DNA from 4 places in the Priestia sp. YIM B13486 genome. Region 2 is predicted to be linked to each of the others. Evidence: riboswitches for the same ligand, from Rfam matches in the RefSeq annotation. Region 2 holds a riboswitch; each other region holds the start of a gene.

Region 1 (3,105 bases), on a different contig from region 2:
AGCGGACAAGCAACATAAAGCAGGGTATGTAAGAGAAACAACTCCTGTCACAGCTGTTATAGAAGATATTCATTTGCCATATGAAGAACCAAAATATGAAGACGTTTCATCATTTGTTACGTATGCAATGGAATCAGCTGAAAAACAGTCAGTGGAAAAATTCGGAACAAAAATTGGACCTGTCATTGAAGATGAATTTCGTCAAGCAGTGTTACCTAAAATTGAAGAAGTGCTGACCGACATTGGCACTGAACGTGAACAGTCAATTCAGAATCTCGAGATAAGCGAGCATCCTGCTGCTGGCTACGGTGAAAAGATTTTCCATGTATATGACCGGGAAACCGGTCAGGACTTAATACGATTTCATGTACGGCGTGAAAATCCTCCAAAAGATGGATACTGGTTTAATTTTCACTATCATGCGGCTGCAGATAATTTTCAGAAGCATTATGATTTAGGGAAAATTTATTGGAACCGAAACATGCCGCCTAAATGGTTTAGCTGATAATAGACACAACATTCTGCGATTTCGAAATGTTAGCTTTTTTAAGCTAGCATTTTTTTACGTCTAAAACCGTTAGGGTCTAAATAAGCTGAAACATTAGCACAACGATAAAAAAATCGTTTATAATGAAGTCAGACTTCTTACCATAGAATAGTGAGAAGGAACGAATAGATGCTGGAGGTAACACAATGAAACAATTTACGGAAGAAAAACAATTTCGCGAACAAATTAAGAACGAAACACTAAGCGTTGGGATTTTTACGACAACGTGGTGTCCTGATTGCAAACGTTTGGATATGTTCATTGATGAAATCGTTGATGAAAATACAGATAAAGCATGGTTTAAAATTGACAAGGATGAGTTTGAAGAACTTTCTGCTGAAAACAATGTAATGGGTATTCCTTCTCTTCTTGTATATAAAAACGGTGAAAAAATTGCACACTTGCACAGTGCAAATGCTAAAACGCCTGAAGCGGTCCGTGAATTTTTAGCAACTCTTTAATCCCTTAAGCTGCGAGAGCATTCTCGCAGCTTTTTTTGTGAGAATGGCTATTTCCATTTTTCCATGAGTGGGGTATACTAGGACAAGTGAATAATCGTAAAGCAATAAGGTCTCAATTTAAAGATTGAGTGAAAAGGGAAGTCTGGTGAAAAACCAGCGCGGTCCCGCCACTGTAAGCGCTTTGTGCGTAAGTCAGGAGACCTGCCTTATTGTTAGCTGTGAAACCTTCGAGGAAGGGTGAAGCAGGGTAATGAACATACATATCAAGTATAGTGAACGGATTCTTTTCCTGCTTATCTTGACGTTACCTGCTTTGCTTTCAATTGAAAGTAAAGCTTTTTTATTTTGAAGCTGCCGGCGAGCAGTATACATAGTCAAAGCGGAAAAACGGGATAGCGCTGCTTTTTGCATGATCATTTGCTTTTTCTTTAACGTGGAGGTTTCGTATTCACAATGAACAATATATAGGGGGAGTATTTAGATGAAAAAATGGCTTTCGTATTCCATTATTGCACTGTTAGTCATCGTACTTGCTGCATGCGGTGCAGGCAGCCAAAGTAACAGTGATAAAAAAACGAAGCAAGATACGGCACAAACGTCACAAGCTGCATTTCCAGTGAAGGTAAAAGACGCGCGTGATAAAGAAATTACGTTGAAAAAACAGCCTAAGAAAATTGTTTCCTTAATGCCAAGTAATACGGAGATTGTATATGCCCTTGGCCTTGAAAAAGAATTAGTCGGTGTTACAAGCAACGATGATTATCCTAAAAGCGTAAAGAAAAAAGCGCAGGTAGGAGATATGAACGTTAATGCGGAAAAAGTTATTGCTTTAAATCCTGATTTAGTGCTGGCACACGCTTCAAGTATGGGCGTTTCGGATGAAGTATTTAAACAAATTGAAAGTGCGGGTATTCCGGTATTTGTTGTAAAAGATTCAACAACGTTTGATACGGTTTATGATTCTATTACGCAAATCGGTAAATTAACAGGTAAAACAAAAGAAGCTAATCAAACAATTAAAGACATGAAAGAAAAAGTAGCTTCAATTGAGAAAAAAGCAAAAACGATTTCAAAAGAAGATCGTAAAAAAGTATGGATAGAGGTATCAGGAGCTCCTGAGATTTATACAACAGGAAAAGGTACGTTCATGAACGAAATGCTTACTATGATCGGTGCTGATAACGTAGCAGCTAGTGAAAAAGGTTGGGTTAAGTTTTCTGAAGAGCAAGTTGTTAAGTTAAACCCTGACGTTATTATCGCAACGTATGATGCAGACAAAAATGAGATTATGAAGCGTCCCGCTTGGAGCAGCATGACTGCTGTAAAAGAGGGTAACATCGAGAAGGTTGATCAAAACAAAATCAATCGCTTAGGACCTCGTATTGTAGATGGCTTAGAGGACTTAGCAAAAGCAGTATACCCTGAGGTGTACAATAAATAAGAAGAGGGACCATATTCCAGTTCGAATTGAAAAGGGGATTGGTCCCTTTTCACATCTTAAAATTGAAGAAAGGCCTGAGCTTTTAATCATGAAAACCGAGACTTCTTATAAAACATACAGCTCAGGGGTTTTAGGAACAGGCATTACGGAAACGGACACCTTTTACAATCGATTTGTTCACAAAGACTATTATTCAGATACTCCTTCTTTGGAGTATGAGCAATATTTGATGAAAGAAAATGTGCGCCATGAGCAAATCGTAGGGTTGATGACAGCCGTTTGGTTAAAAGAAAGAGCGGTTTACTGTTATGAAGGCTACGGAGTAAGAGTAGCTTCCGTGATAACGGCTGGAGTAGGAAACGCAGTAGATATTACAGCTGACGAAGCTGTCCCATTTTATTCCTCTCCTGGTACAATTAATATGTTTTTTTTCGTGGAAGGTACGCTTACGGATGCAGCGTTTTTACAGCTTTTTATTGCGGCCACAGAAGCTAAAACAAAAACGCTGTCACAGCTGGGCGTCATAGATCCGGCTACAAAGACGATTGCTACGGGAACATCTACGGACAGCATCTCAGTTGCAGCGTCTCAGCAAGGACCATTATATGAATATGCAGGCTCTATGACCGCTTTAGGGCAAGCGGTAGCTAAGCTGG
Region 2 (3,105 bases):
CTACCCAAGCAGTCATAAAGAATATATTCAACAGTTTTTCCGTACGTTGAGTCCCGAAGTTGAATACCATCACATGTACACAAAAGTGATGCTTCAAAAAGAAAGAAATATTCCTCTTATTATTCGCGAATTGATTCAATGCGGCATCGACATTTATCAAGTTCACGTCGAAGAACCTTCTTTAGAGGAAATCTTTTTGCAAAAAAATATTGTGGATCACTCACAGGTGAGTTAATGGGCGAAAGTCCGTTGGTTTACTACTCAGTCTGAATACATTATTTATAAATACCAGTTAGGAAGCTTCTGACAAAAACATGTTCATTTTCTCAAGAAACTGATAAGATAGCTAATGACATTTAAAAATAAGAAAGGATTTCGATTATGTTATCAGCTATTAATTCAGTAGATTATACCATCTTCCACGCGGTGAATCAGTATGCCTCACACGTAAAGCCTCTAGATTCGCTGATGGTATTCTTTGCAGATTATGCCCAGTATGTACTTATCGTTTTACTCGGCTTGTTTTTACTTATTAATAAAAACGGCAGCCGTGTTGTAGCATTTCAAGCTTTGTGTGCTTGTGCCACAGGAGTCATTATCAATAAAGTGATTAGTTTATTTGCTTATCGAGATCGTCCGTTTATCTCTCACCACGTGAATCAGCTTGTTGATCACGCCGCAAATTCTTCATTTCCAAGCGATCATGCTACATCTGCATTAGTTATCACTTTTACCATTTGGCTGCATTTCAAACGTTCAGGACGCATGTGGGTTGTCATGGGCGTACTCATTGCCTTTTCACGCGTATGGGTTGGCGTTCATTATCCATTCGATGTGTTAACAGGAGCCGTTTTAGGCTGCGTGCTGGCGCTGTTTATTCATTATGTTATTTTTAATACGAAACTGATGAGGTCCATTACCAACTTGTCTATTTTTCGAAAATCAGCTTATGACGAACAGTCTCAATATTATTAAGAAAAAGTCGCAAATACGCGGCTTTTTTTATTGGGAAATTTTTAATGTATTTAATACTTGTTTTTTAAAATTAAATTGTGTAAAATTAAATCACAGAAACGATAAATAAAAAACTTTTAATAAAATTAATGAAAAAGAGGAGAGGTTTATACATGAAAGCTTTATATGAAACAACAGTCGTTAACACAGGTGGAAGAACAGGAGAAGTTCACTCTTTAGATAACATCTTTAACTTAGACGTTGCAACACCTCCAGCGCTTGGTGGAGAAGCAACAACAGCAACAAACCCAGAGCAGCTGTTTGCAGCTGGATACAGTGCTTGTTTCAACAGCGCGTTAGAATTTATGTTGAAAAAACATAACGTAGAAATCAAAAGCAGTGAAGTAAAAGCTACTGTTCAGCTGCTTCCTGATAAAGCTGATCAAGGAGTGAAAATTGGAGTAGCGCTTGAAGCACATATCGAAGGCTTAGATTTAGAAACAGCGAAAAAATATGTAGACCTAGCTCATTCATACTGTCCGTATTCAAAAGCAATCAGCGGCAACGTAGACGTAACGGTAGAAGTAGTTTAATTGCTTTAAAAAGCCCTGCTAAGCATGTAAAGCTTAGCAGGGCTTTTTTATTTGAATTTTCTCTATTCATTTGTAAGCGGTACTAGTATAATGAGGAAGAAAATGAATCATTCGCACAGTTTAGGTGCTCTTACATAGCGTAAGAGGTAACAGGGAATCGAGTGCAAATCTCGAGCGGTCCAGCCACTGTAAGCAGGGAGTTTTCTATCTTATCGTCACTCAAAATGGGGAAGGCGGTAGAAAATGATGATCTCAAGCCAGGAGACCTACCTATTCTGTACACTTGACTCTTCTAGGAAAGAGGCGGTGTATCAAGGTACGCAGTGAGCAATTGCTGTTTATTTTCATATGCCGACACGGCCTCAATTTCTATAGAATTGAGGCTTTTTTACGTTTTATTTTAAAAAAAGGAGTGTAGGAAATGGAAGGTTTATCAGTTTTTTTACTTGTCTTTTTATTAGGAATCAGGCACGGATTGGATGCAGATCACTTAGCTTTTATTGATGGCCAGACCCGATATAATTGGAGAATGGGCAGCCGTTTTGCCCCGTGGGTTGGAACGCTGTTTTCACTAGGTCATGGAGGAATGGTGGCCGTCACGGCCGGGGTGCTGGGCGTGGTGATGAAGAATTTTACGTTTCCTTCATATTTCGATCATTTTGCATCTTGGGTATCCATTATCTCTCTCTTTCTGATTGGAACATTAAACACATATCATTTGCTTCGAACTAAAAATAAAGAAGAAGAGTTTCAGCTGAGCGGATTAAAAGGGAAGTTTATTCCGAAAATCGCAAAAGGAACAACGAATCCTTTTTTAATTATTCTTGTAGGGGCATTGTTCGCTTTAGCAGCCGAAACGGTCAGTCAAACGGCCGTGTGGTCTCTAGCTGCAGGGAACGCAGGCAAGTATACGCCGCTTTTGTTGGGACTAGTGTTTATGTTTGGCATGATGCTTACAGATACAATCGATTCGATGATTGTACATAAAATGGTGAATGAATCGAGTAAATTTGGACAATCTGCTTCCCGCTTGATGGGCTGGGTTATTGTTGTCCTCGCGTATGGTGTGTCGTTCTATTTAGCATTCACTTTCTTTAACCCATGGGCCGAAGTAAACTTTGAAATGGTTGGCGTTATTCTGTTTATTTTTTTAGTGTCTATGTTTGTTTTTGTGAGTGTGAAGTCAAAAGGGAAAAATATTAAAATAAATGTCAATTAGTCAAACGAAAGCTTTAATCTGTTGAAGATTGAAGCTTTTTTGTATGAATTTGTTGAAGTTTATGGCTATTTTCGGTCGGTTATGAATAAGTTAAAGTATTATCTGTATTTAAAGGATGGAAAATTGTCTGAAAACCATTATAATTAAGGATAATTTAAGGTCGTTATGTGAAACGTAGAACATAGTTATACGTAAAATAAATAAAAGCATTTAATGCAAGCAGCAGGGGTTGTTTGGAGGAGGAATTGATTTGAGTCAGGTAATGGTAGAACAAAGCGTGTTTAGTTATTTAAAAGAACACGAACAAGATATGCTTGAAGATTTAATTGGATTTGTGAA
Region 3 (3,105 bases), on a different contig from region 2:
TAATGGATATGCACCTTTTTCTTTAGCTAAGTTCATGCTTGCCTGTACGGTTAAGTAAGCAATTTGCTCGTACAATTCATCGCAATATGCTACCGCTTCATCTGTTTCCCATGCTATTTTCTTTAAGGCAAGCAGATGGTTCCAACCAAATGTGCCAAGTCCTACTGCGCGGTACTTTTGATTTGTTAGTTTTGCTTGAAGTACTGGCAAATCATTTAACTCAATAACGTTATCAAGCATGCGTACTTGAATTGGAATTAAACGTTCAAGCACATCTTCAGTTACGGCTCTCGCTAAGTTGATAGAAGAAAGATTACATACAACAAAATCGCCCGGATTCTTTGTAATAATAATTTTTCCGTCTTCCGTAATTTCCTCTGTTACGACCGTTGTGCTTTGGTTTTGCGTAATTTCTGTACATAAGTTGCTGCAGTAGATCATGCCCTCGTGGCGGTTTTGATTAGCTCGGTTAACCGTATCACGATAAAACATATAAGGCGTTCCGGTTTCAAGCTGGGAAAGCATAATGCGCTTGAAGATTTCAATAGCAGGTACTGTTTCTCTTGAAAGCTGTTCATTATTTGCACACTCAGCGTAACGAGTGCGGAACGAACCGCTGCCTTCTTCTTCATCATAAAAATCTTCTAACGAGTAGCCCATCAGCGTACGAACTTCGTGAGGATCGAATAAGTGCCAGTCTTCACGTGCCTCTACTTTTTCCATAAACAAATCTGGCAAACATACGCCAGTGAATAAATCATGCGTGCGCTGACGTTCGTCACCATTGTTCAAACGCGCGTCTAAGAATGAAAAGATGTCTTTGTGCCATACGTCTAAATATACGGCAATAGCTCCTTGTCGTTGACCTAGCTGATCGACACTTACAGCCGTATTATTTAGCTGTTTCATCCATGGAATTGTTCCTGATGATACGCCTTTAAAACCTTTTATATCACTTCCTCGGCTTCTAATATGACCGAGGTAGACACCAATTCCGCCTCCATTTTTACTAAGCGTGGCCAAATCTGTATTGCTATCATAAATACCGCGTAAGCTGTCATCAATCGTATCAATAAAGCAGCTAGATAGCTGTCCGTAGCTCTTTCCTGCGTTTGAAAGTGTTGGTGTGGCAACCGTCATATATAGACTAGACAGCGCCCAGTACGCTTCTTTTACTAATGCTGTTCGATTTTCTTTCTTTTCTTGAGACATCAGCGTCATAGCAATGATAAGAAAACGTTCTTGCGGTAATTCGTATACGCGCTTATCATGTGATGTCGCTAAATAGCGATCTGCTAATGTCAACAATCCAATGTATGTAAATAAACGATCGCGTTCAGGAATAATGACTGAAGCAATTTCATTAATTTCTTCTTCTGTATATGTTTTTAATAGCTGCTTATTATAAATGCCGATTTTTGTTAGTTCTTGAATAAGCTGATAAAACGACCCGTATTTCTCTTTTTTATCGTAACCTCGGTTGTCCGCAGCTTTTCGATATAGTTCGTTTAAGTAGACGTCTGCCGCTACGTACGTCCAATCGGGTTCTTCCATTGAAATACGCTCTAAGGCTGCCAAAATTAGGACGTTTGCAACCTTTTCGTCCGTCATATTTTCCTTTACTGTAACAGTTTGAATAACCTTTTCCTCATAAAAAGAAAAATCAAGCTGCGTAAATTCTTTTTTTAAACGTTCAATATATGCAGTTAATTCATGTAGAATTGTAGGCTTTAATGTATTCACCATAAATATGGCTCCTCTCTTCACTTCAAAATAAAAAATCGCTCACCGTACCTCGGTGAGCGAATAGAACGAAGATAGAAGAAGACACTAAGTCTTTTCTCAATCCTCGCTCTACCCTCTCACCTCCCGAAGAAGATAAAACGACATAAAAAAGGCAGGTCTCCTGACTTATGCTTCTTTTTACTTTAAGGCCTTCCCATGATGTTTACTCACAGTGGATTTCCTTATTTCATCAGCATTCACAGTTGCGGGGACAGCTTTGGATTTTCACCAAATTCCCTTTTAAGTCTTTTTATCAGACACCTTTTTCACTGGAAAACACAAAATATAGTATTTTATTATGGATTTCAAAACAACATATTGTGTTATGTTATAAACACATTATATAGGACAACTTAGAAAACTATCAACCTATTTTCAAAAATAATTTTGTTTTTTACGATAAAACTCTTCGACTTTTTTCATCAAACTATTCCATCATAACATGTTTTGACACGCTTGATGGAACAATGTGCTCTTTTTAAAAAATTTGTCCTATTTTTCTACTAAACATTGACAACCTCAATAAAAAAAACCGTTTTTCATCAAAAAACGGTTGTTAATTATTTGTATTCTTTTTCAAATGCTGTGATTGTTTTGATAAACTTTTTATCAATATCGTATCCTATCCCCGGTTTTCCCTTCACCTTTATTACTCCGGCTTCTACCTCTACTTCGGGCTTAATAATATCTTTTTCCCAATAGCGAGACGACGCAGAAATATCACCTGGTATCGTGAAAGAAGGCAGTGTGGCAAGGGCAAGGTTATGAGCTCGTGAAATCCCTGCTTCTAACATTCCTCCAACCCAAAGTTTTACACCATGCTGGGCGCATAAATTATGAATTTGCTTTGCTACGGACATTCCGCCAACTCGCCCGATTTTCACATTGATAATCTTACAGCTTTCTTGTTCGATTGCATGACGTGCATCTTCATAGCTCACAATACTTTCATCTAAGCAAATTGGCGTCTTTATTTGCTTTTGTAACAATCGATGATCAAGGATATCATCAGAACTTAACGGCTGTTCGATCATCATTAAATTCAATTCATCTAGTTTCTTCAATGAATCACTATCGCTTAACGTATAGGCCGAATTGGCATCAGCCATAAGAGGAATGCTTGGAAATTCATCTCGAATTTGTTTCAGTAGCTCATAGTCAGCACCCGGCTTAATTTTCACTTTAAAGCGCTTATAGCCATCTTTCATGTAAGTCTTTATTTGTTCTTTCATTACAGAAATGTCATTTAAGCCAACTACCACTCCAGCTTCTACAGCAGGCCTTACTCCGCCAATTACTTCAGATAACGGCTTATTTTGC
Region 4 (3,105 bases), on a different contig from region 2:
ATAATGAAGAAATTGGATACGGAGGGAATTCGAACATTACGCCTCAAACAGTAGAATACTTAGCGGTTGATATGGGTGCTATGGGAGATGGACAATCTACCGATGAATACACCGTGTCTATTTGTGTAAAAGATTCAAGCGGCCCATATCATTACGGTTTGAGAAAGCATTTGGTGGAGCTAGCTAAGCAGCATGATATTCAGTACAAATTAGATATTTATCCGTTTTACGGATCAGATGCTTCTGCTGCTATTCGTGCCGGACACGATATCGTACACGGCTTAATTGGTCCAGGAATTGATTCTTCTCATGCGTTTGAGAGAACGCATCAAGATTCATTAAACCATACGTATAAGCTTCTTTATCACTATGTGCAATCGAACATGGTTCTGCTTTAAGAAAGCAATATTTAATTAGTGTATTTTTATGCAAAATAAAGAGCAGGATGAGATTGTGATGTCTGTACTTTCCTTTCCTAAAAAAGAAGCCGGCTGTCCGGCTTCTTTTTTTAATAAATACTATATATTTTTTACTGGTGAAGCAACAGTTGGTTAAAAAAGCACCTTTTTAAAGAGGTATAATATTGCTTAAACCTTTTGTACATTTTGTTCATTTACAGAAGTTAAAATGTTTTTAAATTTTTAAAAGTTTCTTGTGACAAGTTTTGTAGAATGGGTTTTCAAAAGGAAATGGTTTCGGCATAATGTGGATATAGCGATCACTACAATAATCGGAGGCGAATCTTTTCATGTGGGTACTGACGGTATATGCTGGAAAAGAAATGAAAATGTTTGAATTTGAAACTGAAAAGCAGGCGAGAGAAGCTTTTGCCAAAACAAATGGCTGTAAAGTTCTTTCAGAAGTGGTGTATTATAATGATCCTCATTTAACATTAGTAGCTATATAATGAAAAAACAAGAGCTGACTTTATGCTCTTGTTTTTTTATAGGTGCTTGTATCTTCCGAAAAGAATAGAGTTGAAATAAAAAAAAATGTACGCTATGATATGGTAGTTACTTCTATTATTCTGATAGTTTAAAAGGTTCATATATATCAAACAGCAACAGTAAAGATGCCAAGAAGGCTTAATAGGGAAACTGGTGAAAGACCAGTACTGCCCCCGCAACTGTAAGTGTGGACGAACGAGTATAACCACTGTGAAAAAATCACGGGAAGGTTCTCAAGTAGAATGATACACAAGTCAGGAGACCTGTCTTTATTGTGAAGTTTCTATTTCTCCGGGGAGCGGGAAGGGAAACGTTGGCTTAAAGTGGCATTCGTGTACACTCTTATTCTGACGTTTTACCCGCTCGCATATTAGCGAAGCGGGTTTTTCTCGTATCGAAAAACTACATATCGTGCAAAAAAGGTGCGCAATGTTCACATTGCGTTAAATGGGAAGTCTGGTGTGAAGCCAGCGCGGTACCCGCCACTGTGAAGAGGAGCTGATTGCATATGCCACTGTATTTGGGAAGGCGCAATCAAGTGATGAATCGAAGTCAGGAAACCAGCCTTTTTCTAATGCGAAGCTTACCCTACGGGATATAGGTGGAAGTGCAAAAACTTAGTTTGAATTTTCTGCGCCTCTATCATTGATAGAGGCGCTTTTTTTAGTAAAGGAGCGAATGAGTGTGACGACGTGGAACTTAAACGGAACAAAACATCACGTATTGATTTGTAATGGAAGCAGCTGTATGAGAAAAGGTGGAGAAGAAGCCACACAAGCTATTCGAAATAAAGTGACGGAACTGGATTTGGATGAAACGGTTCATACAACGCGTACGCGCTGTAACGGACGATGCAAAGATGCTCCTGTAGCTATCGTCTATCCTTCAGGAGATTGGTACAAGCAGGTCACTGAAACCGTGGCTCACCGGATTGTCGAAGAGCATTTAGCAGGAGGCTGCAGTGTAAAGGAATCGCTTATTTATGAATATGATCAAAATGGTTTCGTTTCTCCGGAAAACAGTGACTCCATAGAAGGAATTGACAAAGTAAAAAGTAACGCATAAAGGAGGAGCTAGCATGAAAGGTAAACTGTTAGTTATTGGATTTGGGCCGGGGAGCTTTGAACATATTACACAGCGAGCAAGAGAAGCCATTCAAGAAAGTGATATGATCATCGGTTACAAAACCTATGTGGAATTAATTCAAGGACTGTTAACGAATCAGCAAATTATTAGTACGGGAATGACCGAAGAAGTAAGCCGTGCACAGGAAGCTGTAAAGCAAGCCGAAGCAGGAAAAACCGTAGCTGTCATTTCGAGCGGAGATGCAGGAGTATACGGAATGGCAGGCCTTGTATATGAAGTGTTGATTGAAAAAGGCTGGAAAAAAGAAACGGGCGTAGAGCTGGAAGTAATTCCTGGCATTTCGGCTATCAATTCATGCGCATCTCTCCTTGGAGCGCCCGTGATGCACGATGCTTGTACGATTAGTTTAAGTGACCACCTTACGCCGTGGGATCTAATCGAAAAAAGAATTGAAGCAGCTGCACAAGCAGATTTTGTAGTGGCTTTTTACAACCCAAAGAGCGGAAGACGAACAAGACAAATTGTTGAAGCGCAAAGGATTCTATTAAAGTACCGTTCTCCTGATACGCCTGTTGGTCTTGTGAAAAGCGCTTATCGTGACCGTGAAGAAATCGTAATGACTAACTTAAAAGACATGTTAAACCATGAAATAGGCATGCTGACTACCGTTGTTGTCGGAAATTCATCTACGTTCTTTTACGACGATTTAATGATTACACCACGCGGGTATCAGCGGAAATATACCCTCAACCAAACGGAGCAGCCGCTAAGACCGCATCAGCGACTTCGAAAAGAAGCAGAACCATGGGCTCTCGATCAAGAAGAGACTGTAGAGCAAACAGCTTCAGCAATTGAAGCAGTTCAGACCAAACCAGAAGAAACAGCAACTTCACGAGCTCTTGCAGAAGAAGCGCTTCAAGCAATTTTAGGTGAAACCACTTCTGGGGTCGTACACCAGCCAATACAGTCAATTTTCGAAGTCGCGGTTAGTCCAGGACTTGCCAATAAGAAATTCACGCCTGTTCAAATGACAACACTAGCAGAAGTTGTTGGTGAAAAAGGTACGATGGAG

The links. A riboswitch is a leader RNA that binds a small molecule or an ion and turns the genes downstream of it on or off. The one in region 2 is predicted to bind cobalamin.
Region 1: linked by a shared signal. The riboswitch ahead of ACFX4G_RS05240 (ABC transporter substrate-binding protein) and the one ahead of ACFX4G_RS20105 (HoxN/HupN/NixA family nickel/cobalt transporter) in region 2 are both predicted to bind cobalamin.
Region 3: linked by a shared signal. The riboswitch ahead of ACFX4G_RS04145 (ribonucleoside-diphosphate reductase subunit alpha) and the one ahead of ACFX4G_RS20105 (HoxN/HupN/NixA family nickel/cobalt transporter) in region 2 are both predicted to bind cobalamin.
Region 4: linked by a shared signal. The riboswitch ahead of ACFX4G_RS18840 ((2Fe-2S) ferredoxin domain-containing protein) and the one ahead of ACFX4G_RS20105 (HoxN/HupN/NixA family nickel/cobalt transporter) in region 2 are both predicted to bind cobalamin.

What each region holds. Positions count from the first base shown of each region.
Region 1 is NZ_JBHZOZ010000002.1:205,549-208,653, forward strand. It holds gene ACFX4G_RS05230 (YpjP family protein) at 1-505, shown strand, start outside; gene ACFX4G_RS05235 (thioredoxin family protein) at 694-1,008, shown strand; cobalamin riboswitch at 1,099-1,231, shown strand; gene ACFX4G_RS05240 (ABC transporter substrate-binding protein) at 1,490-2,449, shown strand; gene ACFX4G_RS05245 (adenosylcobinamide amidohydrolase) at 2,538-3,105, shown strand, end outside.
Region 2 is NZ_JBHZOZ010000008.1:93,970-97,074, reverse strand. It holds gene ACFX4G_RS20120 (ABC transporter ATP-binding protein) at 1-235, shown strand, start outside; gene ACFX4G_RS20115 (undecaprenyl-diphosphatase) at 382-975, shown strand; gene ACFX4G_RS20110 (organic hydroperoxide resistance protein) at 1,128-1,547, shown strand; cobalamin riboswitch at 1,653-1,835, shown strand; gene ACFX4G_RS20105 (HoxN/HupN/NixA family nickel/cobalt transporter) at 1,969-2,766, shown strand; gene ACFX4G_RS20100 (M20 family metallopeptidase) at 2,996-3,105, shown strand, end outside.
Region 3 is NZ_JBHZOZ010000001.1:815,392-818,496, forward strand. It holds gene ACFX4G_RS04145 (ribonucleoside-diphosphate reductase subunit alpha) at 1-1,746, opposite strand, end outside; cobalamin riboswitch at 1,880-2,065, opposite strand; gene menC (o-succinylbenzoate synthase) at 2,346-3,105, opposite strand, start outside.
Region 4 is NZ_JBHZOZ010000007.1:120,838-123,942, reverse strand. It holds gene ACFX4G_RS18850 (M42 family metallopeptidase) at 1-398, shown strand, start outside; gene ACFX4G_RS18845 (hypothetical protein) at 749-907, shown strand; cobalamin riboswitch at 1,054-1,232, shown strand; cobalamin riboswitch at 1,351-1,530, shown strand; gene ACFX4G_RS18840 ((2Fe-2S) ferredoxin domain-containing protein) at 1,632-2,012, shown strand; gene cobJ (precorrin-3B C(17)-methyltransferase) at 2,026-3,105, shown strand, end outside.